Regions from separate parts of the Micromonospora sp. SYSU B005 genome, predicted to be linked through region 2. Evidence: riboswitches for the same ligand, from Rfam matches in the RefSeq annotation. Region 2 holds a riboswitch; the other holds the start of a gene.
What was found. A riboswitch is a leader RNA that binds a small molecule or an ion and turns the genes downstream of it on or off. The one in region 2 is predicted to bind cobalamin.

Region 1: it holds a riboswitch for cobalamin, as region 2 does, so the genes downstream of both, metE (5-methyltetrahydropteroyltriglutamate--homocysteine S-methyltransferase) here and SM452_RS22305 (ribonucleoside-diphosphate reductase subunit alpha) in region 2, are expected to answer to the same signal.

The regions. Positions count from the first base shown of each region.
Region 1 covers NZ_JAXCFU010000021.1:25,989-34,632, forward strand. The annotation lists gene SM452_RS28375 (cellulose binding domain-containing protein) at 1-10, opposite strand, end outside; gene metE (5-methyltetrahydropteroyltriglutamate--homocysteine S-methyltransferase) at 132-2,381, opposite strand; cobalamin riboswitch at 2,497-2,715, opposite strand; gene SM452_RS28385 (beta-1,3-glucanase family protein) at 2,920-4,512, opposite strand; gene SM452_RS28390 (hypothetical protein) at 4,679-5,119, shown strand; gene SM452_RS28395 (tetratricopeptide repeat protein) at 5,185-6,888, opposite strand; gene SM452_RS28400 (polysaccharide pyruvyl transferase family protein) at 7,143-8,468, opposite strand; gene SM452_RS28405 (alkane 1-monooxygenase) at 8,620-8,644, opposite strand, start outside.
Region 2 covers NZ_JAXCFU010000010.1:105,824-114,467, reverse strand. The annotation lists gene SM452_RS22320 (acyl-CoA thioesterase) at 69-581, shown strand; gene SM452_RS22315 (LysE family translocator) at 585-1,208, shown strand; gene SM452_RS22310 (PrsW family glutamic-type intramembrane protease) at 1,244-2,062, opposite strand; cobalamin riboswitch at 2,182-2,397, shown strand; gene SM452_RS22305 (ribonucleoside-diphosphate reductase subunit alpha) at 2,512-4,908, shown strand; gene SM452_RS22300 (ribonucleotide-diphosphate reductase subunit beta) at 4,899-5,927, shown strand; gene SM452_RS22295 (MFS transporter) at 5,948-7,183, opposite strand; gene SM452_RS22290 (condensation domain-containing protein) at 7,222-8,644, opposite strand, start outside.

The DNA.
Region 1 (8,644 bases), on a different contig from region 2:
GTCGCATCATGCCCCCCGCACATCGACACACATCACTTCATGCAGCCTCGGCGCTCGGGGCACGGTCTGTCAAGGGCTGAACCGGGTCCGGGCCGGGCGGAACGGCGCGGCGTTCCGCCCGGCCCGCCGGCTCAGCGTCCGCGCAGCTCGGCCGCGGCGGCGACCAGGTGCTTGAGGGACGCCTCGACCTCGGGATAGCCGCGCGTCTTGAGGCCGCAGTCGGGGTTCACCCACAGCCGCTCGGCCGGCACCGCGGCCACGGCCCGGCGCAGCGCGCCGACGACCTCGTCGTGGGACGGCACCCGGGGTGAGTGGATGTCCCAGACGCCGGGCCCCACACCCCGGCGGTATCCGATCGCGGCGAGGTCGTCGAGGACCTCCATCCGGGAGCGGGATGCCTCGATGCTTGTGACGTCGGCGTCGAGGGCGTCGATGGACGTGATCACCTCCCCGAACTCCGAGTAGCACAGGTGGGTGTGGATCTGGGTGTCGTCGGCGACTCCGCAGGTGGCCAGGCGGAACGCCCCGACTGCCCAGTCCAGGTACGCCTTCTGGTCCGCCCTGCGCAGTGGCAGCGTCTCACGCAGCGCCGGCTCGTCGACCTGGATGACCCGGATACCGGCTGCCTCGAGATCACGGCACTCGTCGCGCAGGGCGAGCGCGACCTGGTCCGCGGTGTCTGCCAGTGGCTGGTCGCTGCGGACGAACGACCAGGCCAGGATCGTGACCGGGCCGGTGAGCATGCCCTTGACCGGCCGGTTGGTCAGCGACTGCGCGTAGGTGGACCAGTTGACGGTCATCGGCGCCCTGCGTGCCACGTCGCCGTAGATGACGGGCGGACGCACGTATCGGGAGCCGTAGGACTGGACCCAGCCGTGTTCGGTGGCGGCGAACCCGGCCAGCTGCTCGCCGAAGTACTGGACCATGTCGTTTCGTTCCGGCTCGCCGTGCACGAGCACGTCCAGACCCAGCCGCTCCTGAAGCCGGACGACGTGCTCGACCTCGGCGCGCATACGCCGGGTGTAGACGGTGTCGTCGAGGCGGCCGGCTCGATGCTCGGCACGCGCGCGGCGCAGCTCGTCGGTCTGCGGGAACGATCCGATGGTCGTGGTCGGCAAGGGCGGCAGATTCAGCCGGGCCTGCTGTGCCGCCGCTCGCTCCGGGTACGCGCCGCGCTGCCGATCCGTGGCGCGCAGTGCGGCGAGCCGGCCGCGTACGGTGTCGTCGCGCCATGCGGCGGGGGTGGGCGGCAGCGGCTCGGGCAGGGACGTGGTGCCGTTGCGCAGCGCGCGGCCGAGCCGAACGACCTCATCGACCTTCTGCCGGGCGAAGGCGAGCCGCTGAACCAACGCCTGGTCGAGAGCGGTCTCGGCGGACAGGTCCTCCGGCACGTGCAGCAGCGAGCACGAGGTGGACACGGCGACGTGGTCGGCGAGGGCGGTGACGGCGGCACCAGCCGCCACGGCGGCGCGCAGGTCGGTACGCCAGACGTTGCGGCCGTCGACGAGGCCGGCCACGATCGTCTTGCCGCGCAGCGGTCCCGCACCGGCCAGCCGCCGCAGGTTGCCGGGCCCGGCCACCAGATCCACGCCGACCGCTTCGACCGGCGTGTCGAGCAGGGCGGGCAGCGCGTCACCGAGCTCGCCGAAATAGGTGGCGACGAAGATCGCCGGCCGCTGTTCCACCGCGCCGAGCCGGGTGTACGCCTCCCGCAACGCGTCGATCTCGGCGGTGCTCCGGTCGGCGACGTAGGCGGGTTCATCCAGCTGCACCCATCGCACGCCCGCCGCGGCGAGGGATCGCAGGATGTCGGCGTACACGTCGGCCAGGTCGGTCAACCGGTCGAACGGTTCGCCGCGCGCCTCGGTGGGCTTGGCCAGCAGCAGGAATGTGGCCGGCCCGACCAGCACCGGCCGGCTGTCGATTCCCAGCTCGCGGGCCTCACGGTACTCGCGCAGCGCCTTGTCGGGATTCGCCGCGAAGGCGGTGTCGGAGCCGATCTCGGGAACCAGATAGTGGTAGTTGGTGTCGAACCACTTCGTCAGTTCGAGCGCCGGCTCGGCATCGACGCCCCGGGCCATGGCGAAGTAGGTGCCGAGATCGCCGAGGCCGAGACGGGCGAACCGGTGCGGGATCGCGCCGACGGCGACGGCCGTGTCCAGCACGTGGTCATAGAAGGAGAACGTGTTGGACGGGATCGCGTCCAGGCGCGCGTCGCGCAGCGTCCGCCAGACCTTCGCCCGTAGCGCGGCAGAGGTCGCCGTCAACTCCTCGGCGTCGATCCGGCCCGCCCAGTAGGCCTCGACGGCCTTCTTGAGTTGCCGGTTGCCCCCGATACGCGGATAGCCCAGCACGGTGCTCTGACCGAATGCGGTACTCATGGAGATCCCTTCCCTCGAAGCACACGAGGCCGATCGGGGCGGGAGGGAAGGGGTACAGGCGGCGTACCGGCTTCCGCACCGGCCGTCCCGAGCGACCGTCGGCGGCGCACACCGGACGGTGCGCGCGGTGCGGGCAGGTCTTCGGACTCGCGGGCGCGACCGGATCCACCCGGTCACCTACTGGCCGTCGCTTCCCAGACCTCACGGTCCAGTGCTTCGATGACGGCTGTCGTTCCCACTCACCGCTGCGGGGCAGTCCCGGACTCACACCGGGTTCCCTCTTACGACGCCACACCCGTCACGGGCGCGGCGAACCAGCACCGTTGTCTATCGTATGGGGCGGAGAGCCGACGTGGTCGGCGCGTCCGTCCTGCGGGACGGCGAGCCGTCGCGGGGCCCAAGCCCGGTCGCGGAGGCCGGCGTCCCGTTGGGACAACGGCCTCCGCCGGCTCGCCCGGTGCTTGACGCGCGTCGTCCGTCGCGCTGGCGGGTGGCGGGAGCGACTCGCGGTCGGCCCCCGCCCCCGTCGCAGGGCCGGTCAGCCCTTGCGCCACTTCTGGTTGGCCGTGCCCCCGCAGTCCCAGAGCTGGAGCCTCGCGCCGTCGTTGCCGTTCCAGTCCTTGATGTCGACGCACTTGCCGGCCTGGAGGTTGACCAGGTCTCCGGCCGCGTTCAGGGTGAACTGCTGGGCGCCGGTGCCGTTGCAGGTGTAGAGCTGCACCGCCGCACCGTTCGCGGTGGACCCGGCGTCGATGTCCATGCACTTGTTGTTCTGGCTCTTGAGCGCTGTGCCGCTGAACGTCCACTTCTGCGCGTTGGTGTTGTTGCAGTTCCACATCTGCAGCGGCGCGCGGTCGACGAAGTTGGAGCTCGGCACGTCGATGCACTTGTTGTTCCAGTTGCTGACCACTGGCACCCCGGTGGTCGGGGTGCCGCCGCCACCGCCGGTGAACGGGCTGAGGATCAGTCCGGCCGAACGGGGGTCGCCGTCGTGCACCAGCGACTCGAATCCGCCGACGTCGTCGAAGGCGAACGCGTACGCCCGGCCGTCGGTCATGTTGGCGTGGATCAGGCGGGCGTACTGGTTGGTGGGGTTGCTGCGGTAGAAGTCGGCGGCGTTCGTGCTGGGCTGGGTGTCGATGGTGCCGAGTGTGCCGCGGTTGAGGGCGGCGCAGAGCGTACGCGAGATCGGGCCGACCGCCTGGTCGTTCGGCGCGGGCAGGTCGCCGTCGCAGCCCCAGACGCTGGCCGAGGAGGGCCGGTTGAAGGAGGCGACGACCTGGCCGCTGCCGTTGGTGAAGGTCATGGTGTTGCCCGAGGTACGGCCGTAGTACCGGATGGCCGGCTGGTCGGCGAAGGGCGCCACGGTCAGGGTCTTCGTGGTGTACGCGTTCCACGCGGACGCGATGTACGAGTCCAGGTACGTGGTGCTGAGCAGACCGGCCCCGGCCGCCTTGCCCGGAGCCAGGACGCGCAGCACGGTCCCGTCGGAGCGGGTGTGGACGGTGCCGGCCCAGCCCGGCTGCGCCCGGATCCCGTCGATGACCGCGTTGCGTCCGTTGGCCACCACGTCGCCGGTGCGCTTGGTGACGCCGTTGGCGCCGGTCACGGTGACCGCGTGCGGGATGGCGAACATGTCGACCTGGGAGCTGTTGAGCCACAGCCCGGAGTCGTTGTAGGTGAACTCGCTCCAGTCGAACAGGATGTCGCGGTTCGCGTCACCGGCCGCCCAGGGCGCGGGCTGCACCAGTCCGTCCGGGGTGAGGAAGAACGTCAGCTTCTGCCCGAGGGAGAAGTAGGCCCGGCCGGAGAAGCCGCGGGGGAACTGGATCGTGGTGCTGCCGCCGTTGCCGGGGCCCGGTATGGAGACGTCCGGCGCGGGTGACGGCGGGATCTGCCCGCCGGTCCACGGCACGAAGGCACCGCCGGAGGTGACGTAGCCGAGCCGGCCGGAGGACAGCTGGACGCCGATGACGTAGAGGTAGACCGGGTCGCTGCGGCCGGTGGTGTTGGTGACGGTGACCGGTAGCAACGCCGGTCCGACCGCCTGGGCGGGCGTGGCGACGACGGCGCCGGTGAGCCCGGCGAGCAGGGCGGACGCGGCGGCGAGCAGCCTTCTTCGGAGACGCATGGCGACACCTCGCTGGAGACAGGGGGACGGGAGAGCGCTCTCTCAGCAGGGTCCAATTGTTAATATTGTTTGTCAATAGGTGGTTGCCTATGGATTGGGGCCACCGTGAAGGTCACCGGTTGATTAAGATCCACTCCGGAACAGTCGACTGTGGATTGGGTAGTTCATGAGACGCATGCTTTCGGCGCTGACCGCGCTGGTGACCGTCGCGGCCGGCCTGACTGTCGGTGCTCCCGCCGCCCACGCGGCCGGCTCCTGCTCGGGGACCATCACCTACAGCCAGGTGCAGTCGTCCGGGCTCGGTGAACTGGTGATCTACTACAACAGCAGCAACGGCGGCACCAACAGCGCCTGCTTCTACCACCGCGGCGCGGCGTACGGGAAGTCGGCGCCGACCTTCGTGCAGATCTACCGCTGCGCGGAGCGGTCGGGCGAGGGCGCGCACTGCACCCGGTCGGGCGGCGCGGACACCAATTCCGGTGACTTCAGCTATTACGCCGGCCCGGTCGCCGTCACCGGCACGGCGAACTACTGCGTCGAGGCGGTCGGCTACATCGGATGGGCCGGTCAGCGCCACCAGATCTACAGCCGCCGCCAGGGCTGCTGAGCCCACTCCCCTTCCCCGGACCGGGGCCGGCGCACGACGAGCGCCGGCTCCCCGGCCGGGCCGGGTCAGACGGCCAGCGCCCGGCGGCACCGGGCGAGTTCCGCCCGCAGATCCCGCCGTAGGGCCCGGTCCAGGCCGGGCTGGGCGAGCGCCTGGGCGAAGTCGCGGGCCGCCTCGTCCCACCGGCCCAGCCGGGCCAGGGCCGTACCCCGGTTGTAGCGCGGCACGGGAGCCTCCGACAGCGCCACCGCCCGGTCCAGGTCGGCGAGCGCGGCGGCCACGTCGCCGCGCTCGAACCGGGCGGCGGCCCGGTTCGTCCACGCCTCCACCAGCTCGGGGTCACCGCTCAGGGCCCGGGTGAGCAGTTCGTCGGCCTCGGCGGCCCGGCCACGCTCGGCGAGGACCAGGCCCAGGGTGCACAGCAGCGCGGGCTCCTGCGGAGCGCCGGCCAGCCCGGCCCGCGCGCCCGCCTCGGCGGCGTCCAGCGCGCCGCGCTCCACGTGCAGGTTGACCAGGGCGATCCGGGCGTCGAGGTGCCCCGGTTCGATGGCGAGCACCCGCTCCAGGTCGGCGCGCGCCCGCTCGGGGCGGCCCCGCTCCTGCTGGAGCGCGGCCCGGTTGTAGTACGCCTCGGGCAGGTGCGGTCCCAGCCGGATGGCGGCGTCGTAGTCCCTGATCGCGGCTCGGGTCCGGCCCGCCGCCCGGTAGAGGGCGGCGCGGTCCACGTAGTACTCGCAGTTGCCGGGGTCGTGGGCGATCACGGTGTCCAGGTCGGCCAGCGCCCGCGCCGGGTCGCCCAGCGCGAGGTACACCTGCGCCCGGTTGTGGCGCAGCCGGGCCAGGTCCTGCGGGCGTTCACCGGGACCGAGCGCGGCCGTCAGCCGGGCCAGCCCGTCGTCCACGAGCCGCAGCGCCCGGTCGGGCCGGCCCGCCCGGCTGTCCAGCAGCGCCAGGCCCTGCTCGTAGAAGACCGTCGACAACAGCCGCTGGCGTGGGTCGGCCAGCTCGGTGGCGAGGTACAGCGCCCGCTCCAGCCACTGCCGGGCCAGCGCCGGGTCCTGGTCGGCCGCCGGCAGGTGCCGGGCGTGCAGCATGGCGGTGGCGTACGCCGCCGACATCGTGATCTTCGGATCGTCGGTGGCGGCCCGCGCCTCGTCGTAGAGGTCGAGCGCCTCGGCGGCCCGGTTCAGGGCCGCCAGGGCGGTGGCCAGGCCGGTGGTGAACGCCCACCAGTGCCGCAGGTCGCCGTCGGGGGTGACCGCCGCCCGCCCGCGCCGGGCGACCCGGGCCGCGTGGTGGTAGTAGCCGCTGGCCAGGCTGTCGCCCAGGGCCCGCCGCAACGCCTGCGGGGTGCGCTCGTCGGGCGCCGGGTCGGGGGCACCGTCGTCGCGCAGGTCGAGGCGCACCGGGGAAGGCCCGAGCCGGCGGGCCAGCGCGCCCAGCAGTTCGGCTGTCGTCTCGTCGGCGCTGGCGACGTGATCGAACCGGACGGTCACGGGCCGCCGGAGCGTGCCGGCCCAGGCTGCCACCAGCTCCGCCGCGCCGTAGGCCAGACAGGCGGTACGACGGGCCGGGTGGAAGCGGATCGGCTCCTCCTCGGCGGCCGGCCGGGCCGCCGGATCGAGCCGGGGAACGATCGCGTGCAGTTCGACCGCGTGCCGGGCCGCCAGGCGGGGCCGGTCGGCGGCGACGCGACCGAGGAAGGCCGAGACCCCGGCGTACGGTCCGTGGTCGCGGTGGCAGTCGTAGCGCTCCGCGCCGTCCGTCACCGCAGGGCCCGGCGCCGCAGGGGCGGGCGCCCGGGAGCGCCCGCCGGGCCGGCAGTTACCAGCACCACTCGATCCACAGCCGGCGTGCGCCGGACACCAGACGGAGTGCAGTCGTGCGACGGATGGTCATCGTCCTCATAGGAACCTCCGATGTGATGCACCTCAGGGCTGGCCCAGAGCGTAATGCCGGTCGATGGGAATAAGAAGGGTTCTCGCGATTCGCGGCCGGCGAAGCCTGCGCAGGCGTACGACGGTCAGCGCGACAGCATCCGGCGGACCCGGCCGCCCACCGCCTGCTTGACCTGGTCGCGCAGTGGCTGCGCGCGGCGTGCCTTGAGCTTCTGCTGCAGCGCCTGGTTCTCGTCCCGCAGCCACTGCATGCGCGCCAGCAGTTCCTCGGCGGTGTAGGCGGAGGCCGGCCGGACCGCCGGCGGGTAGACGGTTCGGCGGACCTGCTCGTCGAAGCGGGTGGCGCTGTCCCCGTCGGCGAACGACAGGCCGAGGTCGTGCCTGGCGAGGAACGCGGTGATCCGCGCGAACCGCTCCTTGTGGCCCTCGTTCAGGGCCGTGTAGTCGGCTTCCTCGTAGAGCTGGGCGGCGTCGACGTCGGGCGGCACGTCGCGCATCAACCGGTGCGGGATGTCGAAGTAGCGGGCCAGTTCCAGGGTGCGCGAGTCGTGTGCGAGGAGATACCCGGGAGTGCCGGAGATCAGCGCCGTGATGGTGCCGTGGATCCTGGTGCCGAAGGCGAAGTCGAATCCGGCGAGATACTCCATCCAGGGCCACGGGTCCATGAACATCCGCACCTTGTCCTCGACGAAGAGCGGATGTGAGGTGTGGATCGGCATGTCGTCGGTCTTGCCGCGCAAGTTCGGTGCGTCGCCGTAGAGCAGGGTGCCCAGGGTGTACAGGCCCTGCGCGATGTAGCGCAGGTTCGGGTAGCGCTGGTGGTGGTGGCGGACGAGCGGGGCCAACGCGCGGACGTACGGCGAGATGACGAACGCGAGCCGGTCCTGGGTGCTCAGGGCCACCTTCGCCTTCTCGACCCGCAGGCTGTCACCGTGCAGGAACATCGACGGGCAGCCGATCTGCTCGACGGCGGAGAAGCCCAGCGCACGCAGGTAGTTCTCGCTGATCTCGCCGCGTACGCCGATGCTGTGCGACCGGTCCAGCACCGCCCGGCAGAACGCCTTCACCGGCTCGTCGATCGGGCGCAGGGACTCCAGGCCGCCGTCCACGTCGGTCTGCGCCCCGACCCCGAGCACCACCACCGGGATCTTGAGCCGCTCGATCAGCCGGGCCATCGACGTCAACCGGTTCGCGTAGTCGTGGCGGAACGCGTTCGCCAGCGGGATCACGAAGACGTCGTACTTCTCGTTGATCTCGTCGGCATCGCGCGGGTCCGCCCGGAACCGCGACGGGGTGATCTCCGCCGTCGAGGTGGCCAGCAGCTTGTGCGCGGCGTGGCTGAAGACCAGGTTGCCGCTGTTCTTGCCGATCCAGTCCCGCTCGTAGGTCTCCTCGGCGGTGACGACGTCGAACGGGCCCTTGCGGGCTCGCAGCAGGATCCGCTGGTGCATCCGGGGTGTCCACCCTTCGTCCCGGACGCCGCGGCGCCCGGCGAGGCCGAAGCGGCGCGATCGGCCGGGCACGGCCCCGTTCCGTGCAGGAACAGAGATCCTACGCCTTGACACAGAGAGGTGCCGTCAGCCCCACACGTCCCGGGCCGGGTCAGGCGGCGGGAACCGCTGTGGTG
Region 2 (8,644 bases):
TCGGCGTGTCCTCGACGTGCACGCCCCGGCCGGTCGGCGGTCCGCTTCTGCGAGGACGGAACCGCACAGTGCCCGACACCATCACGCTCACCGGCCGACCACCGTCGGCCTCGCACCTGACCCTGTCGCAGATCATGGACCAGCACCACACCAACCTGATGGGCACGGTCCACGGCGGGCGCATCCTCAACCTGATCGACTCGGTCGCCGGGGTGGTCGCCGCCCGCCACTCCGACGGACCGGCCGTCACCGCCGCCATCGACGAGACCGCGTTCCTGCGCGCGGTACGCGTCGGGGACGTAGTGCACGTGGACGCCCGGATCACCTGGGCCGGCCGCAGCTCGATGGAGGTGGCGGTGAAGGTCAGCGCGGACCGGTGGGACCGCGCGGTGCCGCCGGTGGACGTGGCGACCGCGCACCTGGTGATGGTGGCGGTGGACGACGACGGGCAGCCCCGGCCGGTGCCGCCGCTGCACACCGAGACCGACGGCGACCGGCGGCGCTACCGGGAGGCGCAGATCCGGCGCGAGCACCGGCTGGCGCTGCGCCGGGCGCTGCTCGACGGCGCCGGGGAGGGCTGAGCGGTGCTCGGACTGTCGGCCGCCACGCTCGCCGGTTACCTGGCCGCGATCGTGGTGCTCATGCTCACCCCGGGGCCGGACATGATGTTCGTGCTCGCCAACGCCACCCGGTACGGCGCCCGGGCGGGCGCGGTGGCCGCGCTCGGGGTCGCCGCCGGGGAGGCGGTGCACGTCGCCGCCGTGGTGGCCGGGCTCGCCACCGTCATCGCCGCGTCCCCGGTGCTGTTCACCGCGATCCGGTGGGCCGGTGCGGCGTACCTGATCGTGCTGGGCCTGCGGGCGTTGCGCGGCACGGGCCGGCCCGGCGCGCGTGCGGACCGGCCGGACGGCGGCGCCGGGCGGGCGTTCCGGCGCGGACTGCTGACGAACCTGCTCAACCCGAAGATGATCCTGTTCAGCGTGGCGTTCCTGCCGCAGTTCGTCAGGCCCGAGGCGGGCCCGGTGGCGGCGCAGCTGGTGCTGCTCGGGGCGCTGTTCGTCGCGGTGCAGCTCGCCGTGGACCTGGCGCTCGGCGTGGGCGCCGGACGGTTCGCCGGGCGGTGGGGCGACAGCCGCTGGTCGCGGCGCGTCGACCGGCTCTGCGCTGTCGCCTTCGTCGCGCTCGGCGTCCGGCTGGCCGTCGGCTGACGGGCCGGGCTGAGCCGGACGGCCGGCCGCCCGGCTCAGCCGGGATGATGCGCGGCCGTCTCCCGGGATGCCGGCACGACCGGCGTCCCGGACGGGGCCGGCCGCTCGCGGTCCAGGTGCAGGCGCAGCAGCACCCAGCCCAGCGACACGGCGCCGATGAACACGTACGCGGGCTGGGTGCCGAACGTGTCCCAGCAGGTGTGCAGCGTGACGGCGGCGGCGAAGGTGAGCAGGAACGCCGCCAGCTTCCGGCCGCCGGGCGCGGCGGCGAACGTGAACAGCGCGGCGGCGGTCAGCCCGGTCCAGGCCAGGTGCGCGGCGGGCGCGGTGAGACCGCGAACCAGCAGCGTCCGCTCGACCGCGCCGAGGTTGCCCTCCGACCCGACGAACGCGGCGAACGCGTAGCCCATGGTCTCCAGCGCGGCGAACCCGGCGCCGGAGGCGACGCCGATCACCAGGCCCTGCGCCGGGGACGGGTGCCGCCGCCACAGCAGCAGGATGCCGGCCGGCACGATCAGCTTGGCGGTCTCCTCGGCCAGGCCGACGAGCGCCATCGGCAGGACACCGAGGCGGTGCAGCGTGCCGTACTCCAGCCAGCCGGCGGCGACCACGCCGACCACGCCGCCGAGGAGCGCGGCGACGCCGACGACGGAGCCGGGGACCGGACGGCGGGCCGGCCGCCCCTGGGCGAAGGCCAGGAACGTGGCGGGCGCGACGCACGCGCCGAGCACGATCAGCGCCGGGATGAACGTGACGGTCCCGGTGCCGGCGAGTGTCCCCAGCACCAGCAGGTGAAGCCCGCCGCCGACGAGCAGGACCGCCACCCACGCCCAGCGGCGCCCGGTATTCCCCATACGCCGAGTATCGCGCCCGCCGGCCCGCGCCGGAATCGGGGGTAGGCACTGTGGACAGTGAGATCATTCCGACACGCCGACACGACATCTGGTGTTGCACACAAGCCCTCACCGCCATATATGGTGGTGCCGCAGCTGGTTCGGCCGAGCCCTCCGGGGGCAAGGCCGAGGCAAGAGGGAACCCGGTGGGAATCCGGGACTGCCCCGCAGCGGTGAGTGGGAACGACAGCCGTCAACAGCACTGGGCCATCGGCCTGGGAAGCGACGGCCGGTAGGCGACCGGCGACCCCGGTCGGGCCCGCGAGTCCGAAGACCTGCCAGCGCGCCGTACGCCTCCGCGTACGGCGGCCGGAGGTCGCGCGGGACGACCGACGCCAGCAGCCGGGCCGGCCGCGCCGTGCCCGTTGGCGTCTCCCGCCGTCTCCAGACGGTGACAGCGAGGAGAGGTCATGACTGTCGTGCAGGAGAGTCCCCCGTCCGCCACCGGCGGGTCCGAGGCCCGCCGGCCGGCGATGCGGGTACGCAAGCGGGACGGCGACACCGAGCCGGTGGACGTCGGCAAGATCGTCCGGGCGGTCGAGCGCTGGGTCGCCGACCTGGACGAGGTGGACCCGCTGCGGGTGGCCACCAAGACGATAAGCGGGCTCTACGACGGGGCGACCACCGCCGAGCTGGACCGGTTGTCGATCCAGACCGCGGCGGAGCTGATCGGCGAGGAGCCGCAGTACTCGAAGCTGGCGGCGCGGCTGCTCGCCGCGTACGTGGACAAGGAGGTCCGCGGTCAGGGCGTGGCGAGCTTCAGCCAGTCGATCGCGTACGCGCACGGGCTGGGGCTGATCGGCGACGAGACGGCCGCGTTCGTGGCCCGGCACGCCCGCAAGCTCGACGACGCCGTGGACCCGGACGGCGACCTCCGGTTCGAGTACTTCGGACTGCGCACGGTCGCGGACCGCTACCTGCTTCGGCACCCGCAGTCGCGGCTGGTGGTGGAGACACCGCAGTACTGGCTGCTGCGGGTGGCCTGCGGGCTGTCCCGCACCCCGGGCGAGGCGGTCGGCTTCTACCGCCTGATGTCCAGCCTGGCGTACCTGCCCAGCTCCCCCACGCTGTTCAACTCCGGCACCCGGCACACCCAGATGTCGTCGTGCTTCCTGGTCGACTCGCCGCGCGACGAGCTGGACTCGATCTACGAGCGGTACCACCAGGTCGCGAAGCTGTCGAAGTTCTCCGGCGGCATCGGCATCTCCTGGTCGCGGGTGCGGGGCCGGGGCGCGCTGATCCGGGGCACCAACGGCCGGTCCAACGGCATCGTGCCGTTCCTCAAGACGCTCGACGCCGGGGTGGCCGCGGTCAACCAGGGCGGCCGGCGCAAGGGCGCGGCCTGCGTCTACCTGGAGCCGTGGCACCCGGACGTGGAGGAGTTCCTGGAGCTGCGGGACAACACCGGCGAGGAGTCCCGGCGTACGCACAACCTCAACCTCGCCAACTGGATCCCGGACGAGTTCATGCGCCGGGTCGAGGCCGACGGCGAGTGGTCGCTCGTCGACCCGTCGGACGCCCCGGAGCTGCCCGACCTGTACGGCGAGGCGTTCGACGCCGCGTACCGGGCGGCCGAGAAGAACGCGGTGCGCACGGTGAAGGCCCGGGACCTGTACGGGCGGATGATGCGCACGCTCGCGCAGACCGGCAACGGCTGGATGACGTTCAAGGACGCCGCGAACCGGCTGTCCAACCAGACCGGCGAGCCGGGCAACGTGATCCACCTGTCCAACCTGTGCACCGAGATCCTGGAGGTGAACGACGACGCCGAGACGGCGGTGTGCAACCTCGGGTCGGTGAACCTCGGCGCCCACGTCACCGCCGACGGCGTGGACTGGGAGCGGCTGCGCGCCACGGTCCGCACCGCTGTGGTCTTCCTCGACCGGGTGATCGACATCAACTACTACCCGGCCGAGCAGGCGGCGGCGTCGAACCCGCGCTGGCGGCCGGTCGGGCTCGGGCTGATGGGGTTGCAGGACGCGTTCTTCACGCTGCGCCTGCCGTTCGACTCGGCGCAGGCCAGGGAGCTGTCCACCCGCGTCCAGGAGGAGATCCTGCTGACCGCGCTGGAGACGTCCGCCGGGCTGGCCGAGCGGTTCGGGCCGCATCCGGCGTACCCGCAGACCCGGGCCGCGAAGGGTGACCTGCACCCGGACCTGTGGGGCGCGGAGCCGGCGCAGGCCGGACGGTGGGCGGCGCTGCGCGAGCGGATCGCCGCACACGGGCTGCGCAACTCGCTGCTGGTGGCGATCGCGCCGACCGCCACCATCGCCTCCATCGCCGGCTGCTACGAGTGCGTGGAGCCGCAGGTGTCCAACCTGTTCAAGCGCGAGACCATGTCCGGGGAGTTCCTCCAGGTCAACACGTACCTGGTGCGGGAGCTGAAGGCGCGCGGGCTGTGGACGCCGCAGGTCCGCGACCGGATCAAGCGGGCCGAGGGCTCGGTGCAGGACATCGCCGAACTGCCCGCGCCGGTTCGGGAGCTGTTCCGCACCGCCTGGGAGCTGCCGCAGCGGGCGCTGATCGACCTGGCCGCCGCGCGGGCGCCGTTCGTCGACCAGTCCCAGTCGCTGAACCTGTTCCTGAGCGCGCCGACCATCGGCAAGTTGTCCTCGATGTACCTGTACGCCTGGAAGGCCGGGCTGAAGACCACCTACTACCTGCGTTCCCGTCCCGCCACCCGCATCCAGCAGGCCACCGTCGCGCCGGTGCTCGCCCCGGTCTCCGGCGTGGTCTCCGCCGTGAGCGACGACGAGGCGCTGGCCTGTTCCCTGGAGAACCCCGAGAGCTGCGAGGCATGCCAGTGACCACCACCGCACCGAACCGGCACATGCTGCTCGACCCCGGCATGGACCTGACCCTGCGGCCGATGCGCTACCCGCGCTTCTTCGACCGCTTCAAGGACGCGATCAAGAACACCTGGACGGTCGAGGAGGTGGACCTGCACTCCGACCTCGCCGACCTGGCGAAGCTGTCCCCCGCCGAACGGCACCTGGTGTCGCGGCTGGTGGCGTTCTTCGCGACCGGCGACACCATCGTCGCCAACAACCTGGTGCTCAACCTCTACCAGCACGTCAACTCGCCCGAGGGCCGGCTCTACCTGTCCCGGCAGCTGTTCGAGGAGGCGGTGCACGTCCAGTTCTACCTGAACCTGCTGGACACGTACGTGCCGGACGAGAAGGAACGGTTCGCCGCGTTCGCCGCGGTGGAGAACATCCCGTCGATCGCCCGCAAGGCCGAGTTCTGCTTCCGGTGGATCGACTCGATCTTCGAGCTGCGCGAGCTGCGGACCCGCGCGGACCGGCGGGCGTTCCTGCTCAACCTGATCTGCTTCGCCGCGTGCATCGAGGGCCTGTTCTTCTACGGCGCGTTCGCCTACGTCTACTTCCTGCGCTCCCGGGGCCTGCTCAACGGGCTGGCCTCCGGCACCAACTGGGTGTTCCGGGACGAGTCGATGCACATGGCGTTCGCCTTCGACGTGGTGGAGACCGTACGCGCCGAGGAGCCGGACCTGTTCGACGACGAGATGGAGAAGCAGGTGAGGGAGATGCTGGCCGAGGCGGTGGAGTGCGAGGTGGGCTTCGCCGCGGACCTGCTCGGGCAGGGCGTGCCCGGGATGTCGCTCGCGGACATGCGCGAGTACCTCCAGCACGTGGCCGACCGGCGCCTCGCAGTGCTCGGCATCGCCCCCATGTACGGCAGCGGCAACCCGTTCGCGTTCATGGAGTTGCAGGACGTGCAGGAGCTGTCCAACTTCTTCGAGCGCCGGGTGTCGGCGTACCAGGTCGGGGTGACCGGGTCGGTCACCTTCGACGACGACTTCTGACCGCCGCCCCGCCCCGGCCGTCACGGCCGGGGCGGGACCGGGCTCTCACCGGGCAGCGCCGTCGCCCGGACCCGCCCGATCAACGCCACCACGGCGACCGCCATCACGGCCACCACCACGAACGCGCTGCGCAGGTTCAGCGCACCGGCGAGCAGGCCGATCACCGGCGCCGCGAGCAACGCGCCCGGCCACTGGCCCATCGCCACCACCGAGACGCCCTCACCGGAGGTGAGGCCCGGCTGCTCGCCGGCGAAGCCGAGCACCGTCGGGGTCACGCACGCCAGGCCGAAGCCGAGCAGTCCGAAGCCGGCCATCACCGCGGCCGGATGGGGGTACGCCACCGGCAGCGCCACACCCGCTGTGGCGACGAGCGCGGACAGCCGCACGAAGCGGATCCGCCCGAACCGGCCCGCCAGCCGGTCTCCGACCAGCCGGGCGACGGTGGCGGCGAGCGACAGACAGGTGTACGTGGCGGCGGCGAGCACCGCGGCGGCGCCCGCCACCTCGGTCGCGTACAGCGCGCTCCACTGTGCGCCGGCCATCTCGATGAACGAGGCGAGGAACGCGATCACCGCGAGCAGCAGCAGTTGCGGGGTGAACCGGTCGCGCAGCCGTCGCCGGGCCTCGCCGTCCTTCGTCTCCTGCCGGGGCGTATCAGGCAGCCAGCGGTGCGTGCCGATCAGCAGCGCGCCCAGCAGGACGCTGGTGACGGCCATCTGCGCCGACGGGGACATCCCGATCGCCGCGGCGCCGGTGCCGCAGAGGCCACCGGCCAGCATGCCGATGCTGAAGCCGGCGTGGAACGTGGACAGGATCGGCCGCCCGTAGCGCTTCTGCACCTCTACCGACTGGGCGTTCATCGGCGTGGCCAGCAGGTTCGCCGCGAAGCCCCAGACCGCCAGGCCGCCGACCAGCGCCACCACTGTGGTGGACGCGGCCAGCAGCGGCGCGTTGAGCAGGATCAGCGCGGCCCCGGCCAGCGCCAGCCGGCGGGTGTTGATCCGGCTGATCAGCACCGCCACCACGACCAGGGAGACCAGCTCCCCGGCGTTCGTGGCGATGTTCGCCAGGCCCCAGCCGGTGTTGCCGACGCCTACCGCGTCCCGCACCTCCGGTACGCGGGCCGACCACCCGCCGATGGCCAGGCCCATGATGACGAAGAGCAGCGCCACCGACCAGCGGGCCCGTACGGCCGAGCGTGGCACCGGCGGCGCGGGCTGCTCCGTCGTGTGCTGGTTCGTCGAGGTGTCCGTCATGGTCGTCGTACCTCTCTCCGATCGGTCCGTCGGAACTCCTACCCGATCGCGTGGTCGAGGAAGCACGCACCGTCAGGAAGGCGTACCCGCTCCGGGGTGGTGGCCGGGTCGGTGACGAGCGCCGAGACCACCGCGACGTAGTCGTCGATCAGGCCGCGTACCAGGTCGTCGCCGAACACGCCCCGGTTGCGGATCACCACGCCGCCGGCCCGGTCGTCGTCCACCACGACGATCGGCGAACCCCGCTTGACCCAGACGGGCAGGCATTCGGGCGGCACGTCGGCGGCGACCACCGGCGGCGGTGTGCCGGGCGCGGGCCGGGCGGTGATGTCGACCGGCTCCACCCGCAGCCCCGGGCAGTGCAGCACCGGCGACGCCGACGCGGCGGACTGGAACCAGGCGTCGAACAGGTGGTTGTCCGGCCAGGGGCGGATCGCCGCGAAGTCGGGGCGGACCGCCCGGGCCAGCCGGTGGAACGCGGTGGCGTGCGCGACGGCCTCGGCCAGCGAGGTGTGCGCGGCGCCTACCACCGCGCTCATCGGCGCGTCCGCCGCGACGTCGACCGGCAGGTAGACGTTGTTCGTGAACTGACCGACGAGCTGCCGGGACAACGGGCTCTCCCGGCCCAGCGTGGTGGTGCCCAGCACCACCCGGGACCGGCCGGCCCGCCGCGACAGCAGCACCAGGTACGCGGCCAGCAGCAGCACGTACGGGCTGGTGCGGGCCCGCCGGGCGGCCGGACGCAGCCGCGCGGTGACCTCCGGCGGGAACGCGAAGCGGGTGGCCACCTCGGCGCTGAGCGCGACGTCCGGCGCCGGCGTCGACGCCGGGAAGAGCTGGTACGGCTCCACCGGCCGCAGCCGGTCCCGCCAGTACGCGGCCCGGGCGGCGGCGTCGATGCCGTTGCCGGCCTGCTCCGCCTCCTGGAGCGCGGCGAGCGCGGTGGGGTCCACGCCCAGCGGCGGCTGCGGATCGGCCGCGCCGAGCCGGGCCGAGTACGCGTGGCACAGGTCCTCCACCACGACGCGGCACGACCAGCCGTCGGAGACCATGTGGAAGAAGCAGAGCGCGAGCACGTGCTCGGTCTCGGAGAGCCGGACCAGGGCGGCCCGCCACAGCGGCGCCCGGCCGGGGTCGAACGCGTCGTTGCGGTGCGCGTACGCGATCCGCTCGACCCGGGCCTGCTGCTCGGCCGGCGGCAGGCCGGACAGGTCGACGTACTCCAGCGGCGACTCGACGTGCGGCAGGATCCGCACCTCGGGCTCCACGCCGATGCGGTCGAACCGCATCCGCAGCGCGTCGTGCCGGTCCACCACGTCCTGCATCGCCTGCCGCAGCACGTCGACCCGCAGCGCGCCCCGCAGCCGGCGGAACTCCACCACCACGAGCCGTGAGGCGCCGGGGCGGGCCGGGTCGAGCGCGGTCATGAACTCCCACATCATCTGCTGGCCGGGGGCCAGC